4 regions of the Pseudomonas sp. GW821-FHT03C07 genome follow, and region 1 is predicted to be linked to each of the others. Evidence: predicted binding sites of a transcription regulator. Region 1 holds the regulator's gene; each other region holds the start of a gene.
The links. The regulator FliA, encoded in region 1, starts transcription of late flagellar genes. The targets are predictions, from matches to a motif close to CTAAAGTTTNNNNNNNNNNNGCCGNTAA.
Positions count from the first base shown of each region.

Region 2: the regulator FliA is predicted to act here: its motif matches at 3,010-3,037, upstream of flgM (flagellar biosynthesis anti-sigma factor FlgM).
Region 3: the regulator FliA is predicted to act here: its motif matches at 2,106-2,133, upstream of AC07VG_RS04300 (methyl-accepting chemotaxis protein).
Region 4: the regulator FliA is predicted to act here: its motif matches at 1,667-1,694, upstream of AC07VG_RS13295 (methyl-accepting chemotaxis protein).

Region 1 is NZ_JBWKUQ010000003.1:100,740-105,251, reverse strand. Features, by position in the region: gene flhA (flagellar biosynthesis protein FlhA) at 1-508, shown strand, start outside; gene flhF (flagellar biosynthesis GTPase FlhF) at 520-1,848, shown strand; gene fleN (flagellar synthesis regulator FleN) at 1,970-2,803, shown strand; gene fliA (RNA polymerase sigma factor FliA) at 2,800-3,540, shown strand; gene AC07VG_RS06625 (chemotaxis response regulator CheY) at 3,713-4,084, shown strand; gene AC07VG_RS06620 (protein phosphatase CheZ) at 4,107-4,512, shown strand, end outside.
Region 2 is NZ_JBWKUQ010000032.1:13,246-17,757, reverse strand. Features, by position in the region: gene flgB (flagellar basal body rod protein FlgB) at 1-34, opposite strand, end outside; gene cheR (protein-glutamate O-methyltransferase CheR) at 273-1,100, opposite strand; gene AC07VG_RS32445 (chemotaxis protein CheV) at 1,155-2,081, opposite strand; gene flgA (flagellar basal body P-ring formation chaperone FlgA) at 2,162-2,923, shown strand; gene flgM (flagellar biosynthesis anti-sigma factor FlgM) at 3,076-3,396, shown strand; gene AC07VG_RS32430 (flagella synthesis protein FlgN) at 3,445-3,912, shown strand; gene AC07VG_RS32425 (flagellar brake protein) at 4,008-4,512, shown strand, end outside.
Region 3 is NZ_JBWKUQ010000002.1:233,780-238,291, reverse strand. Features, by position in the region: gene AC07VG_RS04305 (DedA family protein) at 1-405, shown strand, start outside; gene AC07VG_RS04300 (methyl-accepting chemotaxis protein) at 413-2,038, opposite strand; gene AC07VG_RS04295 (DUF4124 domain-containing protein) at 2,172-2,477, opposite strand; gene cyoE (heme o synthase) at 2,718-3,605, opposite strand; gene cyoD (cytochrome o ubiquinol oxidase subunit IV) at 3,616-3,945, opposite strand; gene cyoC (cytochrome o ubiquinol oxidase subunit III) at 3,946-4,512, opposite strand, start outside.
Region 4 is NZ_JBWKUQ010000005.1:342,395-346,906, reverse strand. Features, by position in the region: gene AC07VG_RS13310 (MmcQ/YjbR family DNA-binding protein) at 1-276, shown strand, start outside; gene AC07VG_RS13305 (DUF1294 domain-containing protein) at 271-702, opposite strand; gene AC07VG_RS13300 (undecaprenyl-diphosphate phosphatase) at 699-1,526, opposite strand; gene AC07VG_RS13295 (methyl-accepting chemotaxis protein) at 1,823-3,457, shown strand; gene AC07VG_RS13290 (AAA family ATPase) at 3,518-4,054, shown strand; gene fapA (functional amyloid chaperone FapA) at 4,505-4,512, shown strand, end outside.

The sequences.
Region 1 (4,512 bases):
TTCCCTGTCGCATCTGCTCAAGGTGCTGCAGGCCTTGCTCGCCGAACACGTGCCGGTCCGCGACATCCGCAGCATTGCCGAAGCGATCGCCAACAATGCCTCCAAGAGTCAAGATACTGCCGCTATGGTTGCCGCGGTTCGCGTCGGATTGTCCCGTGCAATCGTCCAAAGCATTGTGGGGCTTGAGTCCGAGCTGCCTGTGATCACCTTGGAGCCCAGGTTGGAACAGATATTGCTCAATAGTCTGCAGAAGGCCGGACAAGGCTCGGAAGAAGGCGTTCTTCTGGAACCGAGCATGGCCGAGAAACTCCAGCGTTCGCTGATCGACGCCGCCCAGCGCCAGGAAATGCAAGGGCAGCCGGTGATCCTGCTGGTAGCTGGACCGGTTCGCGCGATGCTTTCGCGGTTTGGACGACTGGCGGTGCCAAGTTTGCATGTCTTGGCCTACCAGGAAATTCCGGACAACAAGCAAGTGACCATCGTTGCGACAGTAGGGCCCAACGGCTGAGGTAGTGGGTTATGCAAGTTAAGCGTTTTTTCGCCGCCGATATGCGTCAGGCCATGAAGCTCGTGCGTGATGAGCTGGGCTCGGACGCGGCCATTATCGGCAACCGCCGGATTGCGGGCGGTGTCGAGCTGACGGCTGCCCTGGACTACAAGCTCTCGGCGCTGTCGCCGCGGGTGCCGAACATGGAGCTCGAAGACGAGCTGCGCAAGACCCAGTCGCGTATCGTCACCGCCCAGGCCGAACTGAGCTTGCGCAGTGACGGCGATACCGACAACGCAACCAATCGCCAACTGTTCGCCGGCCTGCCGCTGACCGCCGCCGAGCCGCTGATCGAACCGACTTTCGACGAGCCGCGGCGCCCGGCGCCAGCGCCTGTGGTGCACGCCCCGGCGGTGGACCAGCGGGTGTTCGACTCGATGCGTTCGGAACTCAACGGCCTGCGTGAGCTGCTGGAAGTCCAGCTGGGCTCCCTGGCCTGGAACCAGTTGCAAGGCCGTCAGCCGCAGCAGGCCAACCTCTGGCGCCGTCTGCAGCGCATCGGCCTGTCCGGGCCGCTGTCGCGCGACCTGCTGGAACTGGTTACCGGGATCGACGAGCCACGCCAGGCCTGGCGCATGCTGCTGGCGCACCTGGCGCGGATGATTGTCACACCCGAGATCGAGCCACTGGAAGAGGGCGGTGTGATTGCCATGGTCGGTCCTGCCGGCATGGGCAAGACCACCACGCTGGCCAAGCTGGCGGCGCGCTACGTGCTCAAGTACGGCGCGCAGAACATCGCGCTGGTGAGCATGGACAGCTTCCGCATCGGTGCCCAGGAGCAGCTCAAGACCCTGGGGCGGATCCTCAATGTCTCGGTGACCCATGTCGACCCGGGCCAGTCCCTGGCCCAGGCCCTCGATCCGCTGCTGCGCAAACGCGTGGTGCTGATCGATACCGCCGGCCTGCAGGCCAGCGACCCGGCGTTGCGCATGCAACTGGAAAGCCTGGCCGGACGCGGGATCAAGGCGAAGAATTATCTGGTCCTGGCTACCACCAGCCAGAAACAGGTGCTGACGGCCGCCTACCACAGCTATAAACGCTGCGGGCTGGCCGGTTGCATCCTGACTAAACTGGATGAAACGGCGAGCCTCGGCGAAGTGCTGAGCCTGGCTATCAGTCACGAACTGCCCGTGGCCTATCTGACCGACGGGCCGCGTATTCCGGATGATCTGCACCTGCCACGCCGGCATCAACTGGTGTCCAGGGCGGTCAGTGTGCAAATGCAGGAAGAACCCAGCGAGGAAGCCATGGCCGATATGTTCGCTGATATCTACCACAGCCCGTCGAAGCGGGTGGGCTGAGATGAGTATTCAGACGTTGCAAATTACCTACATCGATGGTCTGCCACGCATTGTTCCGACAAGTGAACGCGCAGCCACTTATGTGGCCTTCCGTCTAAGCAAGACAAGGTAAGAAGAGAACATGGGCAGCATGCATCCCGTACAGGTGATCGCGGTGACCGGCGGCAAAGGTGGCGTCGGGAAGACCAACGTGTCAGTGAATTTGTCCCTGGCGCTGGCTGAGCTTGGCCGGCGCGTCATGCTGCTGGATGCGGATCTGGGGCTGGCGAATGTCGACGTCCTGCTCGGCCTGACCCCCAAACGCACCCTGGCCGACGTGGTCGAGGGCCGCTGCGAACTGCGCGACGTACTGTTGCAAGGTCCGGGCGGGATTCGCATCGTGCCGGCGGCCTCGGGGACCCAGAGCATGGTGCACCTGAGCCCGGCGCAGCATGCCGGCCTGATCCAGGCATTCAGCGATATCGGCGACAACCTCGATGTGCTGGTGATCGACACGGCCGCGGGTATTGGCGAGTCGGTGGTCAGCTTCGTCCGCGCGGCCCAGGAAGTGTTGCTGGTGGTCTGCGACGAGCCGACCTCGATCACCGACGCCTACGCCTTGATCAAACTGCTCAACCGCGACTACGGCATGAACCGCTTCCGCGTACTGGCCAACATGGCCCAGAGCCCGCAGGAAGGCCGCAACCTGTTCGCCAAGTTGACCAAGGTCACGGATCGTTTCCTGGATGTGGCCCTACAATACGTCGGCGCCGTTCCTTATGACGAGTGTGTACGCAAGGCCGTGCAAAAGCAGCGCGCGGTCTATGAGGCATTTCCCCGTTCGAAATGCGCCTTGGCGTTCAAGGCAATCGCGCAGAAGGTCGACACCTGGCCGCTCCCTGCCAATCCTCGGGGGCACCTGGAGTTTTTCGTCGAGCGTCTGGTGCATCAAACGAGTGCGGGACCGGTTCTATGACTGCCAGTGGCTATCGCATGTATTCCAAGTCGTCACGTGACAGCCAGTATGAACTGATCGAGCGTTACGCACCTTTGGTCAAACGTATTGCCTATCACCTGCTGGCGCGACTGCCGGCCAGCGTTCAGGTCGAGGATCTGATCCAGGCCGGGATGATCGGTCTGCTGGAGGTCTCGACCAAGTACGACGCGAGCAAAGGTGCCAGTTTCGAGACCTATGCCGGCATCCGTATCCGCGGCGCGATGCTTGATGAAGTGCGCAAGGGTGACTGGGCACCGCGTTCGGTGCACCGCAATACACGCATGGTCAGTGACGCAATTCGTGCAATTGAAGCAAAAACCGGCCGTGACGCTAAAGATCACGAGGTTGCAGCCGAACTCCAATTGAGTCTCGACGATTATTACGGGATTTTGAACGATACCTTGGGCAGTCGCCTGTTCAGTTTCGACGACCTGTTGCAGGACGGCGAACATGAAGGGCTGCACGAGGACGGCGCGAGTGCTCATCTCGAACCGTCGCGCGATCTGGAAGATGAACGCTTCCAGGCGGCGCTGGCGGATGCGATTGCCAATTTGCCGGAGCGTGAGCGACTGGTGTTGGCGCTGTACTACGACGAAGAGCTGAACCTCAAGGAAATTGGTGAGGTGCTGGGGGTCAGCGAATCGCGAGTCAGCCAGTTACACAGCCAGTGCGCGGCCCGCTTGCGGGGGCGTTTGGGGGAGTGGCGAGCGCGTTGAAGGCAGTGCGGGAACACTGCGAACGAGACCGACATGGCGTTTGACGCCCTGTGGGAGACTCGGCCGGATGAGGTTTCCATGCAGTCGTTGAGTGCTGTGCCGAATTGATTGAACAGCGCGTCCAGGTGCTGAACGCGTTTAAGACTGCTTGGAGGTCGAATTGGACAAGAACATGAAAATCCTCATCGTTGACGATTTTTCAACGATGCGGCGGATCATCAAGAACCTGTTGCGTGACCTCGGGTTCACCAACACGGTTGAGGCGGACGACGGTACTACCGCGATTCCCGTCCTCAACAGCGGTAGCATCGACTTTCTGGTCACTGACTGGAACATGCCCGGCATGACCGGCATCGATCTGCTGCGCCACGTGCGTGCCGATGAAAAGCTCAAGCACCTGCCGGTGTTGATGGTCACGGCCGAAGCCAAGCGCGAGCAGATCATCGAAGCTGCCCAGGCCGGTGTAAACGGCTATGTGGTCAAACCATTCACGGCCCAGGCGTTGAAAGAGAAGATCGAGAAAATCTTCGAACGCATCGGCTGATGAAGTCCACCACGGGGGCGCTATGGAGCACAACGAATCTTCACTGGGTGATTTTGAACTAACCCTGAAAAAACATGCCCGCGAACTGGTCGACAGCCTTGAAAAAGGTCGATTTGGCGACGCGGTGCAAATGATCCATGAGCTGAATCAGACCCGTGACCGTGGCCTGTACCTGGAAGTCGGCAAGCTCACCCGCGAATTGCACAGCGCTATTGTCAACTTCCAGATCGACCCGCATATGCCGCAGGCCGAGGAAGTCTCGCAGATCACCGACGCCACCGAGCGCCTGTCCTATGTGGTCAGGCTGACGGAAGCCGCGGCCAACCGCACCATGGACCTGGTGGAGAGTGCGACCCCGAGGGTCACTGGCCTGAACGTGGAGGCCAAGGCCTTGGGCGCTGACTGGAGCCGTTTCATGCGGCGCGAAG
Region 2 (4,512 bases), on a different contig from region 1:
GGATACCCAGCGCTTTATCGAAGTTGATGCTCATGTCGGGAAACCTTTAGCGGGTTGACCTGGTTTTGTGAAACAGGCTTTTCATTGCAAGTGACAAAGCAAGGCCCATGCCAGTTTTTCAATGCTGGTAAATCAAGGGCTTGCGGGCAGGTGGCGGGCGGCAATGCCAGAAAAGCGGCAAGGCATTTCCGCCGAGTGCCGGTAAAGCGGCAAAAGCGTCGCAAAAAAAACGGGAACCCGTCGGGGTTCCCGTTTCGTGCAGGACTTGGCGCCTACTTGGCCTGGTAGATGATTCCCGGGCTGCATTGCACCATCTGGTAATGATCCGGCAGCCCATTCAAGGCTTCCGAGGCGCCGAGGTACAGGTAGCCTCCCGGTTTCAAGGTACCGTGGATACGCAGCAGAATGTCTTTCTTCACCTCGGCGGAGAAGTAGATCAACACGTTGCGGCAAAACACGATGTCGAACTTGCCCAGGCTCGCATAGCTGTCCAACAGGTTGAACGAGCGAAATTCCACCCGGCTGCGAATCGGCGCCTTGATCGCCCAGCGTCCCGGCCCCTTGGGGTCGAAGAAGCGTTGCAGACGCTCGGGCGACAGGCCGCGGCCGATGGCCAGGCTGTCGTACTCGCCGCTCTTGCAGTTGGTGAGCATCAGCCCGGACAGGTCGGTGGCGACAATCTGCGTGCCCCCCTTCAACTGCCCCATGTTGGTCCGCTCGAACTCGTCGATCGACATCGAGATCGAATAGGGTTCCTGCCCCGACGAACAGGCCGCCGACCAGATCCGCAGACGCTGGCCGGGGCTGGCCTTGATCATTTCCGGCAACACCTTGTTCTTCAGGACCTCGAAGGGGTAGGTGTCGCGAAACCACAAGGTCTCATTGGTGGTCATGGCATCCACCACCTGCTCGCGCAAACCGCTGCGGGGCTGGGTCTGGATCCGCTGGACCAATTCGCCAAGGGATTTGAGCCCCTGCTGTTCCATCAATTTATTGAGACGGCTGGAAACCAGATACTGCTTGTTTTCACCGAGCAGAATGCCACAGGCCTTTTCCAGGAAGACCCGGAACTGTTCAAAATCCAAATTACCCGTAGACAAATGATGCCGCCTCTACAATCGTTCGTACCGTCAGGAACGGAGGTCCCTGATCGCTTATTCTGCTGCCTTGATCCGACCGACTACCCGTGCTGCCAGGTCATCGGGTCGGAACTTGGCCAGGAAATCATCGGCACCGACCTTCTTGACCATTGCCTGATTAAAGACCCCTGACAAGGAAGTATGCAGGATGATATGAAGTTTTTGCATGCGTGGGTCGTTGCGGATCTCGGCCGTCAGAGTGTAGCCATCCATTTCAGGCATTTCGATGTCGGAAATCATCATCAGAAATTCCTCTTCCGGCTTCTTGCCCTCCTCGACCAGCTTACGCAGGTAGTCCAGCGCCTGCCGGCCGTCGTTCAACGCCACCACTTCCACGCCCACGGTCTGCAAGCAACGCGTGACCTGCTTGCGCGCCACCGACGAGTCATCCACCGTCAGCACCCGCATGGAAATCGCCTTGGCCTGGGTCTCGACATCGACCACCCCATGAGAGATGGACTCGGAGGTCGGCGAAACTTCGGCAAGGATTTTCTCGACGTCGATGATTTCCACCAACTGGTTGTCGATCCGGGTCACGGCGGTCAGGTAGTGATCGCGTCCGGTGCCCTTGGGCGGCGGATGGATCTCCTCCCAGTTCATGTTGACAATGCGCTCCACCGACTTCACCAGGAAACCCTGGGTCTTGGTGTTGTACTCGGTAATGATCACAAACGGATTACTTTGATCCTTGAGAGCGCCCGACCCGGTGGCCATCGCCAGATCCAGGATGGGAATGGTTGCCCCGCGGATATTCGCCACGCCACAGACCACCGGGCTGGATTTGGGCATCAGGGTCAGCTTGGGGCACTGCAGCACCTCCCGCACCTTGAACACGTTGATCCCGTACAACTGCTGACCGTCCAGACGAAACAACAACAGTTCAAGGCGATTCTGCCCGACCAGTTGCGTACGCTGGTTCACCGAATCCATCACACCCGCCATGCCAGCCACCTCTCACACAAGCTTCATGATCCGACGCTTATTCAGCACTAAACGGCACGAGCCTTGCTTTTTATACTGTTATGAAAGCACAAACGACATTTTTTCGACGCCTGACATCACAGTACCGCAGATTGCTCTGGGTCTTGGCGGTTTTATGCAGTCTGAACCCCGGCGGCCCTGCCTTTGCCGACTCAGCGACCCTGCCTGATCAGCTTATCGGCGTGACCCAAGGCTTTCTTGAGTTCACCGTAGAAGACTATCTGGCGACCAGTCAAACCGAAGGACGCTACGAAATCCAGGTCAACCAGCTCGATCCGCGCCTACGCCTGGCCGCTTGCGACAAGGAATTGACAGCCAGCCTGGAAAGCCCTGCCATCCCCATTGGTCGGGTCACGGTCAAGATCCGCTGCGAAGGTAACTCGCCCTGGACCGTGTTCGTACCGGCCCAGGTCAAGCTGTTCCGCAATGTGGTGGTCAGCACGCGCCCGCTGAAACGCGCCGGAATCATCGAGCCCGGCGATGTCGCCCTGCGCGAACGCGACATCAGCCTGATCAACCAGGGCTTCCTGACGACCACGGAGGAGGCCATCGGGCAGAAACTTGTCCGACCAATGGTCATGGATCAGGTCGTCACCCTGGTTCATCTGGAACAGGCCGAAGTGGTCCGCAAGGGCGACCAGGTGGTCATCAGTGCGACAAGCGGCGGCCTGGTGGTCAAGATGCCGGGCGAAGCCCTGTCCAACGGCGGCCTGAACGAACAGATCCGCATCAAGAACCTGAACTCCCAACGGGTGATCAAGGCACGGGTAACCGCGCCGGGACAGGTGGAAGTCGCGCTGTAGAGAACTGGCGTTAAGCGGCAGCTTTTCCTAAACTGTGTCCCAGGCAGGGACACCGCCGACACACGCAGACTCATGCTCATATGAGCCTAAAGTTTTCCCGGGTATGGCCGAAAACAAGGCAAGCGTCCAAATACCCAGAGGTTTTTTCCATCATGGTCATCGATTTCAGTCGTTTGAATAACGCCCCGTCACTGACAGGCAGTACGCGCACCAGCGCCAGCAAGGAAGCCGACGGCTCCGGCAAATCCGCAGCCGTGAGCACTCCGGCCGCCTCGGTCAGCCAAAGCGGGGAATCGGTACACCTCAGCAATGAGGCTCAGCAGTTGCAACAAGTCACTGACAAGCTGCGCGACCAACCTGTTGTCAACAGTGCCCGTGTGGCCGAGTTGAAACAGGCGGTTGCCGATGGCAGCTACAAAGTCGACAGCAACCGCGTAGCCAGCAAACTGCTCAACTTCGAAGCCCAGCGCTAGGCTTCGGCCTGCGTCAGGCTTTTGGACGCTTAAAAACCAAGGCCAGCCATGCACGACAACACTCTGCTGCAACTGATCACCGACGATTTTGCCCCCGCTCAAGACCTGCTTGAGTTGCTGCGCGCCGAATCCCTGGCGCTCCATGGCCGCAACATGTTCGAGCTGGAGGAGATTCTGGCCCGCAAGCAAGCGTTGATCGTTCTGCTGGAACAACACGGCCGCAAGCGCAGCCAGCTACTGGCTGACCTCAATTTGCCCAGTAACCGTACCGGACTGGAACAACTCGCCGCGCAGTCCAGCATTGGCGAGCAGTTGCTGAGTCAGAGCGATGTACTGACCCAATTGCTGGCCGATTGCCAAACCGCAAACGAGCTCAACGGCCGTAATATCCAGGTTCAGCAAGCGACAACCGCAAACCAGTTGAAGATCCTGACCGGCGGCGAAACCCCCGCCCTCTATGACGCGCGCGGCTCAACGGCGATGTCCATGAAACCGCGTCCGCTCAGTCAGGCTTGAACCGGGCCTTGCGCGTGCTCTATCAAGGCGCGCAACATGCTGGCAAAATGCTAGCCTTTGCGTGCAGTCGTATTTTGTCTGGAGATTGATGAACCGTGTCCAATGCCTCAAGCGCGGAAGATGCTCCGCAGCCACCCAAGGTGCTTAGCACGCCTCTGGAAATTTCCGCCAACCTGCGGATGCTGCAGGAAAGTCACGACCCGCTGATCATCACTTTTCATGAGCGCAGCCAGCGCTTCCAGAGTTTTGTGATCGATGTTGACCGTGAAACCGGCACCCTGGCCCTGGACGAAATGATGCCGCGCGACGGCGAACGTTTCCTGTCCGCCGGTGAGCCCTTTCGCGTCGAAGGCTTCCATGAAGGTGTGCGAATCGCCTGGGAACAGCCGCAACCCATGACCATCGACGAGACCAACGGTTGCTACCGTGGCTCGATGCCCAATGAAGTGGTCTATCACCAACGTCGCAATGCCTTCCGCGCCGCCTTGAAGTTGGCCGCGCTGGTCAATGTCGAACTGGGCGGCGAGAAGCTCAAGGCGCCGTTGACTGGCAAGCTGCTGGACATTTCCGCCACCGGCTGCAAACTGCGCTTCGAAGGCG
Region 3 (4,512 bases), on a different contig from region 1:
CAGGCGCTGTACTGGACCGGCCGTTACTTCGGCGCGCGCCTGCTACCGCGCCTGCATCGCCAGCAAGCCGCCATAGAACGGGTGACCGGACTGATTCAACGCCATCCGCTGACCTCGATCTTCGCCGTGCGCTTCCTGTACGGCATGCGCCTGGTGGGCCCCATGGTCATCGGCGCCAGCCGGCTGTCGCCGCTGCGCTTCAGCCTGATGAACCTGCTCGGGGCCGCGGTCTGGGCCACGCTCTTTGCCACGGCCGGCTATTGGGCCGGTGGGTTCCTCGAAAGCCTGCTGGGCAATCTCAAGCCCTATCGCCTGCCCATCGTGATCGGGGTCGTGGTCATCGTCGCGGGGATCGCCCTGGTGCGCCATCTGCGGGCCAGGGCGCGGCAACGCCAGAAGGTCTGAGCCGGGCTCAGACCCGGAACCGTCCGACCAATCCCTGCAACGAATTCGCCAGCCGCGACAGTTCGTGGCTGGCGGCGCTGGTCTGATCGGCCCCTGTCGCCGAGCGGATCGACAGGTCGCGAATGTTCACCAGATTACGGTCGACTTCCCGGGCGACCTGGGCCTGCTCTTCCGCCGCGCTGGCGATCACCAGGTTGCGCTCGTGGATTTCATGCACCGAGGCGGTGATGGTCACCAGCGCTTCGCCGGCCCGTTCGGCCAACGCCAGGGTGCTGGCGGCACGGGCGGTGCTGGTGTGCATCGATTCCAGGGCCAGGGTCGAGCCGCTGCGCATGCCGGACACCATCTGTTCGATCTCCTGGGTCGACTGCTGGGTGCGATGGGCCAGGGCCCGCACTTCATCGGCCACGACCGCAAAGCCGCGTCCGCTCTCGCCGGCACGGGCCGCTTCGATGGCGGCATTGAGTGCCAGCAGGTTGGTCTGCTCGGCAATCGCCCGAATCACTTCCAGTACCTTGCCGATGCCCTGGGACTGATCAGCCAGTGAACGCACCAACTCTCCGGTGCGCTCGACGTCCCCGGACAGGGCGCTGATGGCACCGACGGTTTCGCTCACCCGCTCCTGGCCGAGTCGCGCCGATTCGCTGGATTTACGGGTGGCGTCAGAGGTGGACACGGCATTGCGCGCCACCTCTTCCACCGCCGTGGTCATTTCGTTGACCGCCGTGGCCGCCTGTTCGATTTCGTGATTCTGCTGTTGCAGGCCTTCCGTGCTGCCCTGGGTCACCGCACTTAGTTCGTCCGCCGCCGTGGCCAGCGTGGTCGCCGAACCGCTGATGCCCTGCAAGGTGTCGCGCAAAGTCTGCTGCATGGTGGCCAGGGCTTCGAGCAGCTGACTGACTTCATCGTTGCCATGGCTTTCGATACGCTGAGTCAGATCGCCGCGTGCGACGTTCTGCGCCGCGCTCAAGGCCTGTCCCAGGGGCTTGACGATGCTGCGCGTCAACAACATCGCCAGGCCCACGGTAGCCAGGGCCGCCAGGACAATAAACAGAATAACGATCATCCGTGAGTCGCTGTAATGCGACTCGGACTTCTGGCTCTCGGCCGCCACCTGCTTGGTAAAGAGGTCGGCCAGATCGGTCAGTTGCTTGCCGGAACCGTCCACCACGGTCTTCATGTCCACCAGCAACAGCTTGCTCAGTTCGTCACGCCGGCCCTGCTCGGCCAAGGTGAAGGACTGGGCGATACCGGTACGGTAGGCGGCGAAGGTGGTCTTGAACTGGTCGTACAACGCCCGGGCCTCGGGTGTGGTGACCAATTTGTCGTAGGCGACGATCCGCTCGCTCAATTCCTTGTCACGCACGTCCATCTGGCCGCGGTACACCGCGATGTTCTTCGGGTCCTGGTCGAGGGCCATGCGCAGGGAGATGGTGCGGATCCGCAACATGATCTCGCGAATTTCGTCGCCCCCACGAATACTCGGCAGCCATTGGCTTTCAACGGCTACCTCGCCTTCGCGGATGTTCGACATCTGGCCCAGGGCGAACACTCCGAGCAAGGCCACCAACAGGGCGATCAAGGCAAAACCCAACGCCGCGCGAGGTGCGATATTCAGTTGACGAAGAAACATGACGAGCGCCTTTTTTGTCATGGCCTGGGGTCGGTTAACCTCAGGCCTTAGCTCCAGAGTTGGCAGGCTATCGGCACGTTGTATGACAACTTGAAATAATTACCCGACAATTTCGTGCGTGCGAAAGAAGGACTCAAGGGGTTTTCTGTCCAGGCCCGGGAACGATATTGAGCTTGTAGATGATGCGCGTGTGGTAACCCGCCTGCAGGATCTTCGTGGCGCGCTGATTGATATTGTCGGGCTTGGCCTCATCGGCCGAGACGCTACGCAGTTGCGTGCGCTGGGTACGGCCTTGCCAGGTAGACACGCCCTGGTCCGGCGCGCAGGGCTGCGCGGCGAAACTGATCTTGCCGTCATGGCTCACGCACTTGTAGGCGTCGGCACTGAAAGCCGAACTGGAAGCGCCAAGAAGGAGAACGAAGACCAGGCCTCTGCCCATGCGTGTGCATCCCTGTACGTGATGGTCATCCACAGATAAAAGAAAACCCGCCGAAGCGGGTTTTCTTCAAAACATTCCGACATCCTGTCGGCGGCCTCCATGGCCTGGTTCGATCGTCCTTGATCCTGCACGCATCCTTGCGTAGCAGCGATAGGTACAGATTAAGCCCAGTCATGAAGGCTCAACAGAGGAGATCAGTGTCGCCGCATGTAAGCCTTTCGCCATACATGGATCCAATCCTCAGTGTGCGTAAGTCAGCAGCAACTCACTCGGCACCTTGAAGTCCAGCGACATCATCACGCTCAGGGCGGTGATGGTGAAGATCGAGAACACGAACAGCTTGCGGGCCCAGACCGTGTCATCCACGGCCTTGTAGCCGGTCCAGGCCATGTACAACCAGTACATGCCCATGGCCGCGGCCACGGCCAGGTAGCTCATACCGGCATAACCGCTGAACGTCAGCATCAACGTCGCGCCGAGGAAGGCCAGGATGTAGAGCAGGATGTGCTTCTTGGCCACCAGGATCCCGCGCTTCACCGGCAACACCGGAATCGATGCGGCCAGGTAATCGTTGAAGCGGAAGATCGCGATCGCGTAGGAATGCGGCATCTGCCACAAACTGAACATCACCAGCAGCGTCAGGGCCGCCATGTCGAAGCTGTTGCTCACCGCCACGTAGCCGATCACCGGTGGCATCGCCCCCGACAGACTGCCGATCAGCGTGCCGTGAACCGACTTGCGCTTGAAGTACAGGCTGTAGAAGCCGACGTAGATGACAAAGCCGATCACCGCGAACAGCGCCGCCAACGGATTGGCGACGCGGTACAGCAAGGCCACGCCGGCGATCCCGAGGACGCTGGCGTAGATCAGCGCCAGTTTCAGGGAAATCAGCCCCTGGACCAGCACTCGGTTCTTGGTGCGCTCCATCTTCAGGTCGATGTCACGGTCGATGCAGTTGTTGAACACGCAACCGGACGCCACCACCAGCGAAGTACCGATCATGGCCGCCAGGAAGATGGCCAGATCGACATGCCCCTTCGAGGCCAGGAAGAAACCACCCGCCACAGAAAGCACGTTACCGAAAATGATCCCCGGTTTGGTGATTTGGATAAAGTGCTTGAGCGACATCGGGTTTACCTCACTTCGCCATCATGACGGCGTGGATGCTGAACATGATCCACAGCGACAGACCCACCAGCAGAACGATCACCAGTGCCGCGAAGATAAACGCCACTACGTTGTTACGCTGCGCCGCGGAACGGTCCAGGTGCAGGAAGTACACCAGGTGCACCAGCACCTGGATCACGGCGAAGACCAGAACGATCCACAGGGTGGCCGCCTTGGGCAGCGACGGGTACATCACCAGGCCGAACGGGATGATAGTCAGGATGATCGACAGGACAAAGCCGACCATGTAGGACTTCACGCTGCCGTGGTTGGCATCACTGGAATGCTGTGCATTAGCCATTTACAGAGTCCCCATCAGGTAAACAACGGTGAATACGCAGATCCACACGACGTCCAGGAAGTGCCAGAACAAGCTCAGGCAGCTCAGGCGGGTGATGTTGCTTGGCGTCAGGCCGTTTTTCCAGACCTGGTACATCATAACGGCCATCCAGATCAGGCCGCTGGTGACGTGGACACCGTGAGTCCCGACCAGGGTGAAGAACCCGGACAGGAAGCCACTGCGGTTAGGGCCGAAGCCTTCTTCGATCAGCTTGTGGAATTCGTTGATTTCCATGCCGATGAAGCCCAGGCCGAACAGGAAGGTGATCGCCAACCAGACCAGGACCTGACTTTTCTTGCCCTTGAACAACGCCAGCATGGCGAAGCCGTAGGTGATCGAACTGAGCAACAGACAGGCGGTTTCACCCAGCACGTAAGGCAGTTCGAAGATGTCGTGGCCCGACGGGCCACCCGCTACGTTGTTAACCAGCACCGCGTACGCTGCGAAGATCGACGCAAACAGAATGCAGTCGGTCATCAGGTAGAGCCAGAAACCGAAGACGGTCATCTCGCTCGTATCGTGGTGGTG
Region 4 (4,512 bases), on a different contig from region 1:
GGCGTGCGGGTGTTTTCCATTGCCGGGAACAAGATGTTCGCCGTGCAGGGGCTGCGCGGCGACTCGCTGGCCTTCAAGGTCGACAAGGAGCTGTTCCTCGGTCACGTCGACCGTCCGGGGATCGGCCCGGCGCCGTATCTGGCCAGGGCTCACTGGATCATCATGGACACGCCCTATCCGCTGGGCCGTGACGAGCTGCAAGCGCTGATCCAGCGCTCGCACCAACTGGTGGCGGCGAAACTGCCCAAGCGTGTCCAGGTCGGCCTGCTGCTATAAGAAGGACAGGTGCACCAGGCTGGCACCGAGGAACAGATGGTCGATCCAGAACACCTGGTGCATCAGCACAATCAACCAGAACACCAGTTGAAACGAGACTTTGCGGGTCTTGTGCCGAAACACCTGCTGGGCGATCAGCGCCCCTGGCCAGCCGCCCAGCAGTTCGATCGCGTGCAGGACCTTCTCCGGTGTACGCCAGGTCTCGTCGCGGGCCTTGCGCTTGTCGCTCCAGTAGAGGAAAAACGCCAGCAGGCTGGCAATTCCGTACGCCCACAGCGGCAGCACGCTGCCACCGCCAAGCCCCATCCGCAACGCGCCGAATCCGGGCAATGCGCAGAGCAGCAAGAGTACCGCCAGCTTGAGCTTGAGGTGCCGAACCGGAGCAGTGGCCTGGCGACTGCGCTCCGGGCTACGTGACGCCCTCATTCGTGGCTCGACCAGTCGACCCAGCCGAACTGCCAGGTGGCCAGGATCACCAGGCCGAAGACGATTCGGTACCAGGCGAATGCCACATAGGTATGGCTGGCAATGAATTTCAGCAAACCGCGCACGGCGATCATCGCGAAGACAAAGGAGGTCACGAAGCCCAGGGCGATCACCGGCAGGTCGGCCATCTGGAACTGATGGCGAAAACCATAGCCGGAGTACACCGCGGCGGCGACCATGGTCGGCATCGCCAGGAAGAATGAAAATTCGGTGGCGGTCTGGCGCGACAGCCCGAACAACAAACCGCCGATAATCGTTGCACCGGAACGCGAAGTGCCGGGGATCATTGCCAGGCATTGGGCGAAGCCGACCTTCAGGGCGTCTTTCCAGGTGATTTCATCCACCGTCTCGGCATGCACCACGTGCTGGCGGCGCTCGGCCCAGAGAATGATCAGACCACCCACCACCAGCGCGGCGGCGACGGTGATCGGGTTGAACAGGTAGGTGGCGATGATCTCCTTGAACAACACCCCCAGCACCACCGCCGGCAGGAACGCCACCAGCAGGTTGAGGGTGAAGCGCTGGGCATTGCGTTGCGTCGGCAGGTCCCGGACCACCGAGAACACCTTGTGGCGAAACTCCCAGACCACCGCCAGGATCGCCCCGAGCTGGATGATGATATTGAAGGCGATTGCCCGTTCCCCAGCGAAGTCCAGCAAGTCCGCAACGATAATCTGGTGCCCGGTGCTGGAGATCGGCAAGAACTCCGTCAGCCCCTCGACGATACCCAGAATCACTGCCTGTGCGGCGGTCCAAAGATCCATTATTCCCCCATGCTGCCACGCACCCCGCGTGACACTTGAAAAACTCGACGTTCAATCATCTGCCCGTGGGCAACCGGCGCCCAGCGTGCCGTACCGTCTGTCGTCAAAGCGTAAAAAATGCCTGAAAAATCAAACATCAACTCAGGTTTGCCGGTTTCGGGCCGAGATCCTATCAGACACGCCTGTTTGTGGCTGCCTGGAAAGTAGCCGTAAGCTGACTGGGCAAGAGCGACAAAACCTGTTTGGATGCAGATCGGCGATGATCAAAACAAGAAGAAACCAGGAGCGGTGTCCTCATGAATAGTTTGCGAAATGTGTCGATCAGTCGGCGGTTGTGGCTCATCCTCATCGTCGCCATGGCGATGCTGCTGACCCTGGGCCTGTTGATGCTCCAGCAGATCCACGACGACCTTTACCAGGGCAAGGCGCAGAAGACCCAGCACGTGGTCCAGGTCGCCAGTGGCGTCCTCAACTACTACCATGACCTGGAAACCGCCGGCACCCTCAGCCGCGAAGCCGCGCAGAAGCAGGCCCTGAGCGTGATCCGCGGCCTGCGCTACAACCAGACCGACTATTTCTGGATCAACGACCAGCGCCCGGTGATGATCATGCACCCGGCCAACCCCAAGCTTGAAGGCCAGGACCTCTCGGGGATCAAGGACCCTGACGGCTACGCCCTGTTCAACGAAATGGTTACCCTGACCAAGGCCAAGGGCGCGGGCATGATCAACTACCGCTGGCCGAAACCGGGCGCCAGCGCCCCGGTGCAGAAAACCTCCTATGTACAGCTCTTCGAGCCCTGGGGCTGGATCGTCGGCTCGGGCGTGTACGTCGACGACCTGCAGGACGAGTTCTACGGCCAGGTATGGCGCGCGTCGCTGATCGGCCTGGGGATTGCCGTGATCATGGCGCTGCTGGTGACGATGATTGCCCGCAGCATCGTGCGCCCCCTGCAGGAAAGCGTGAACGCCATGGCCAATATCGCCAGCGGTGAAAGCGACCTGACCCGCAGCCTCGACACCCACGGGCAGGACGAAGTGACGCAACTGGCCCACCATTTCAACGGTTTTACCAGCAAGCTGCGCAGCGTGGTCGGCCAGCTCCAGGCCTCGGCGACGGCGCTCGGCCAATCCTCCACCGACCTGGGCAGCAACGCCACCCAGGCCCAGGCCCGCAGCCAGCAGCAATCGCAACAGATGGAAATGGTCGCGACGGCAATCAACGAAGTGACCTACGGCGTGCAGGATGTGGCCAAGAACGCCGAGCAGGCCGCCAGCGAAATGCGTGACGCCGAAGCCCAGGCCCGGCAGGGCCAGTTGAACATCGACAACAGCCTGCAACAGATCGATTCGCTCTGCGCCACCATCGACCAAGCCGTGGAAGTGATCCGCACCCTGGCGGCCGAAAGCACGCAGATCGGCAGCGTTCTTGAAGTGATTCGGTCGATTGCCGAACAGACCAACCTGCTGGCCCTGAACGCCGCCATCGAGGCCGCCCGGGCCGGCGAACAAGGTCGCGGCTTTGCCGTGGTGGCTGATGAAGTGCGCCTGCTGGCCCAGCGCACGCAGAAGTCCACGGCGGAGATCCAGTCGATGATCGAACGCCTGCAAGGCCATTCCGAGGCTGCGGTGAAAGTGATCGGCGACAGCAGCCGTGCCTCGCAATTGACCATTGAGCAGGCGGGTCTCGCTGGCGAGAGCCTGAATGCCATCGGCCAGGCTCTGCGCAACCTCAACGGGCTCAATGCCTCGATTGCCAGCGCCACCCTCGAACAGTCCCATGTGGTGGAGGAAATCAACCAGAACGTCACCGACGCGGCGGGACTGTCCCACAGCACGGCCCTGGCGGCCGAACAGTCGAGTGTCGACAGTGAAAAACTCAAGGCCCTGAGCCAGCAGCTCAATACCTTGCTCAAGCAGTTCAAGGTGTGACAGCGGGAGGGTACAATCGCCCTCCTTTTTCCAGCCCAAGGAATCCGCATGTCCGCGCCCATGAAGGTCGTCGTCCTGGCGGGACCTGAGTCCAGTGGTAAAAGCGGGCTGTCCGCCGAGCTGCAAGCACACTTCGGCGGCCTGGTGGTCGGCGAGTACGTGCGTTACTTCATCGAATGCAACCCGCGCGACACCTGCCTGGCGGACATCCCTGCCATCGCCCGCGGACAGCTGGAGTGGGAGGACGCGGCCCGCGCGCAGGCACCGGCGCTGCTGATTCTCGACACCCACCTGCTGAGCAACCTGCTCTGGAGCCAAACCCTGTTCGGCGAATGCCCGGCCTGGATCGAACAGGCCCTCCAGGCGCGCCACTATGACCTGCACCTGTTACTGCGCCCCGAAGGCGTGGGCTGGACCGACGACGGCCAGCGCTGCCAACCCGGACTGGGCGAACGCCAGGCATTTTTCACTGCCAGCCTCGACTGGCTGACTCGGCATGGACAAGCGGTCACTGTGATTGACGGCGATTGGCAGGCGCGTCGCGAGCAGGCCCTCGCGGCTGTCGCCCAACTGCTGGAAGGTAAAACACACGCCTGAAAACATCGCGCACCTTGTAGGAGCCGGCTTGCCGGCGATCGCGGCCGGACGGACACCGCAAGTTTCAAGGACCTCATCGCTGGCAAGCCAACGCCTACAGGAGCCATCGTGTTTTCAAGGTCAGGCCCGGCCATTTTCCAGCCCTGTGTCCATTCTTGAAACATCCGGCACGCAGGTGAAGCCTCAAAATCAACGGTTCAACTCCCACAATGTCCCAGGTGTTAAGCCGCTGATACACCGGCCCTGAAAGGCCCGTATTACTGCGTTGCGCAGAAATCCCCCCGCCCGCCCCCCTTGCGCCTGTCTCATCCCTGAAACAGCTTTCGCGCGCCTCCTCCGAAATCCAAAACAACTCATTGTTTTCAAAAGAAAAACAAAAAGAGGCACAACTTCTGCTCTTTCCTTGTCAACGCCAGGCTAGGGCCAGCGTACTGAAAAAGGAATCTCGTCATGGGGAC